2 regions of the Pseudomonas sp. S2_C11 genome follow, and region 1 is predicted to be linked to the other one. Evidence: predicted binding sites of a transcription regulator. Region 1 holds the regulator's gene; the other holds the start of a gene.
The links. The regulator sigma-54, encoded in region 1, starts transcription at its own class of promoters, with help from an activator protein. The targets are predictions, from matches to a motif close to ANTGGCATNNANNTTGCTNT.
Positions count from the first base shown of each region.

Region 2: glnA (type I glutamate--ammonia ligase) is a predicted target of sigma-54. The motif match lies at 961-980, and genes of this name have one in related genera.

Region 1 covers NZ_CP162765.1:4,454,484-4,456,686, forward strand. Annotated here, with positions in the region: gene lptB (LPS export ABC transporter ATP-binding protein) at 1-298, shown strand, start outside; gene AB4N48_RS20205 (RNA polymerase factor sigma-54) at 465-1,955, shown strand; gene hpf (ribosome hibernation-promoting factor, HPF/YfiA family) at 2,029-2,203, shown strand, end outside.
Region 2 covers NZ_CP162765.1:5,053,811-5,056,013, forward strand. Annotated here, with positions in the region: gene thiI (tRNA uracil 4-sulfurtransferase ThiI) at 1-746, opposite strand, end outside; gene glnA (type I glutamate--ammonia ligase) at 1,074-2,203, shown strand, end outside.

The DNA.
Region 1 (2,203 bases):
TCGCCGGGTGGAAATCGCTCGCGCCCTGGCCACTGCACCCAAGTTCATCCTGCTCGACGAACCGTTCGCCGGTGTCGACCCGATCTCGGTCGGCGACATCAAGCAGATCATCCATCACCTCAAGGCCAAGGGCATCGGCGTGCTGATCACCGACCACAACGTGCGTGAGACGCTGGATATCTGCGAAACCGCTTACATCGTCAACGACGGTCAACTGATCGCTGAAGGCGATGCCGAGACCATCCTGGCCAACGATCTGGTCAAGGAAGTGTATCTGGGTCACGAGTTCCGCCTGTAAGCGCGACAGCGCTGTATCGATTCAAGGCGCATTTATCCGCTTTAATTGTTACAGCGCTCTAGGCAAACACTTCAGTTTCAGGCATATAATTTGCTTAAGTTTGGCGCTTCGGCGCCCTGTAGTGGATGGCGCAAAGCGCCGGCGAATAAGGTGTTAAGCCCCTGCCATGAAACCATCGCTAGTCTTGAGAATGGGCCAGCAGCTGACGATGACACCGCAGCTGCAACAGGCCATCCGCCTGCTCCAATTGTCGACCCTGGACCTGCAACAGGAGATCCAGGAGGCTCTGGAATCCAATCCGATGCTCGAGCGCCAGGAAGAAGGCGACGACTTCGACAACGCCGATCCGCTGGCCGACAACGCCGAACAGAAGCCCGCCGAAATCCAGGAACCCTCCTACCAGGAAACCGCCCCGACGGTGGATAACCTCGAGGATGGCGATTGGAACGAGCGCATCCCCAACGAACTGCCAGTGGATACCGCCTGGGAAGACGTCTACCAGACCAGCGCCAGCAGCCTGCCCAGCAGCGATGACGATGAGTGGGATTTCACCACCCGCACGTCCGCCGGCGAGAGCCTGCAAAGCCATCTGCTCTGGCAACTGAACCTGGCACCGATGTCCGACACCGATCGCCTGATCGCTGTCACCCTGATCGACTGCATCAACAATCAGGGCTATCTGGACGAAACACTCGAAGAAATTCTTGAAGCGTTCGATCCGGAACTGGACATCGAGCTCGACGAAATCGAAGCCGTCCTGCATCGCATCCAGCAATTCGAGCCCGCCGGTATCGGCGCACGCAACCTCAGCGAATGCCTGCTGCTGCAATTGCGCCAGCTGCCCGCGAAGACGCCGTGGCTGACCGAGGCCAAGCGCCTCGTCGCCGATTACATCGACCTGCTCGGCAGCCGCGATTACAGCCAGTTGATGCGCCGGATGAAGCTCAAGGAAGACGAGCTGCGCCAGGTCATCGAGCTGGTACAGAGCCTCAATCCGCGTCCGGGCTCGCAGATCGAATCAACCGAAGCCGAATACGTCATTCCCGATGTGATCGTGCGCAAGGACAACGAGCGCTGGCTGGTCGAGCTGAACCAGGAATCGGTGCCACGCCTGCGCGTCAATGCCCAGTACGCCGGGTTTGTTAAGCGTGCCGACACCAGCGCCGACAACACCTTCATGCGCAACCAGTTGCAGGAAGCCCGCTGGTTCATCAAGAGCCTGCAGAGCCGCAACGAAACCCTGATGAAAGTGGCCACGCAGATCGTCGAACATCAGCGCGGCTTCCTCGAATACGGCGACGAAGCGATGAAGCCGTTGGTATTGCATGACATCGCCGAAGCGGTCGGCATGCACGAATCGACGATTTCCCGGGTGACCACACAGAAATTCATGCATACCCCGCGCGGTATTTATGAGCTGAAATACTTTTTCTCCAGCCACGTCAGCACCTCCGAAGGCGGCGAATGCTCGTCCACGGCGATCCGCGCGATCATCAAGAAACTGGTCGCTGCGGAAAATCAGAAAAAGCCGTTGAGTGACAGCAAGATCGCTGGTTTACTGGAGGCACAAGGCATTCAGGTGGCTCGCCGCACCGTCGCCAAGTACCGCGAATCCCTCGGAATCGCGCCTTCGAGCGAACGCAAGCGGTTGATGTAAGCCACGTTACAGCGTTCCAGTGGCAGGCTTTTCGGCCTGCCACTTTATGCACTGGCAACGAAGGAGAAGCTGTATGCAAGTCAACATCAGTGGACACCAACTGGAAGTGACCCAACCTCTGCGTTCCTACATCGAGGAAAAACTCCAGCGACTGGAGCGACATTTCGACAAGATCACCAACGTGCAGGTCACGATGTGCGTCGAAAAGCTGAAGCAGAAGATCGAAGCCACCTTGCATATCCCCGGCA
Region 2 (2,203 bases), 600 kb from region 1:
ACTTCCTCGAACGGCACACTGACAAATAGCACGCGTTGCGAGCTGCCGTACTTCTTCCAGATGAAGTGCGCGACTTCCATCACGCCCAATTCGTGGGCACGCCCGCCAAGATTGAAGAAGCAGAAGTGCGCCATCAGGCCGCGACGCATGATCTGGTAAGCCGCCACGGTCGAATCGAAGCCGCCGGACATCAATACCAGCGTCTGCTCCAACGCGCCGAGCGGGTAGCCGCCGATGCCGTTGTGCTGGCTGTGAATCACGAACAACCGTTTGTCGCGAACTTCGATACGGACTTCGATTTGCGGTGCTTTAAGGTCGATTCCGGCCGCACCGCACTCGCGACGCAGCTTGCTGCCGACGTATTTTTCCACGTCCATCGAGCTGAAGGCATGCTTGCCTGCGCGCTTGCAGCGCACCGAGAAAATCTTCCCGGCCAGTGCATCGCCGTAGTGCTGTTTGCACTTTTCGGTGATGTCGTCGAAGTCGCCCAGCGGGTACTCGTCGATCTGCAGAAAATGCGCGATACCCGGCATGCAGGTCAGGCGCTCGCCCATCTCTTTCAAGGCTTTGGGGTCGGTAACGCGGGTTTCCAGCTCGAGATTGTCCCACACGCCGTTCACCACCACGGCCGGGTCCAGGTCACGGAGCACGGTGCGGATGTTCTTGGCCAACTGGCGGATGAATTTCGTCCGGACAGGTCGGCTTTTGATGGTGATCTCGGGGAAGACTTTTACGATAAGTTTCATGAAAACAGCGCGCGAACGGCCAGCCGAAAAAGGGGGGCGCGGATTATAGCGGAAATTGCTCAAGGTTTAACCAGTTAATGTGCAGAAGGTTTTGCTTGCACCAAAACAGGTCATTTCTGAATTTAAACGCAACATTAAGGGGCGGGATTTGTCGATTCAGTACCTCACACGCCTTAATAAGCGTGAATTTGGGGCAAAAAACCCATGCTGGGGCACTGGCATGCAATTTGCTCCCTTGTGAGGCAGGTTGCCTTGGCAGAGTATTCGCGCCGGCATCACCATTATTAAGGGCATCCACTACCCGCCCTAATTCACCCGGAGGACACTATGTCGAAGTCGGTTCAACTCATCAAAGATCATGACGTCAAGTGGATTGATCTGCGCTTCACGGACACCAAAGGCACTCAGCACCACGTGACCATGCCGGCTCGCGATGCGCTGGATGACGACTTCTTCGAAGTCGGCAAGATGTTCGACGGTTCCTCCATCTCCGGCTGGAAAGGCATCGAAGCCTCCGACATGATCCTGATGCCGGTCGACGAAACTGCCGTGCTCGATCCGTTCACCGAAGACCCAACCCTGATTCTGGTGTGCGACATCATCGAGCCTTCGAGCATGCAGGGCTACGATCGCGACCCACGTGCGATCGCCAAGCGCGCCGAAGAGCACCTGAAAGCCACCGGTATCGGTGACACCGTATTCGCCGGTCCAGAGCCTGAGTTCTTCATCTTTGACTCGGTCAAATTCAAGTCGGACATCTCCGGCTCGATGTTCAAGATCTACTCCGAGCAAGGTTCGTGGATGTCCGACCAGGACATCGAAGGCGGCAACAAGGGTCACCGTCCAGGCGTGAAAGGCGGCTACTTCCCGGTTCCACCGTTCGACCACGACCACGAAATCCGTACCGCCATGTGCAACGCACTGGAAGAAATGGGTCAGTCGGTTGAAGTTCACCACCACGAAGTGGCGACTGCCGGCCAGAACGAAATCGGCGTCAAGTTCAACACCCTGGTGAAGAAGGCTGACGAAGTTCAGACCCTGAAATACGTTGTGCACAACGTTGCCGACGCTTACGGCCGCACCGCGACCTTCATGCCGAAGCCACTGTACGGCGACAACGGTTCGGGCATGCACGTACACATGTCGATCTGGAAAGACGGCAAGAACACCTTCGCAGGTGAAGGCTATGCCGGCCTGTCCGATACCGCTCTGTACTTCATCGGCGGCATCATCAAGCACGGTAAGGCCCTGAACGGCTTCACCAACCCGGCGACCAACTCCTACAAGCGTCTGGTGCCAGGCTTCGAAGCTCCGGTAATGCTGGCCTACTCGGCTCGGAACCGTTCCGCTTCGATCCGTATTCCTTACGTGTCGAGCCCGAAAGCCCGCCGTATCGAAGCACGCTTCCCGGATCCGGCTGCCAACCCGTACCTGGCCTTCGCAGCACTGCTGATGGC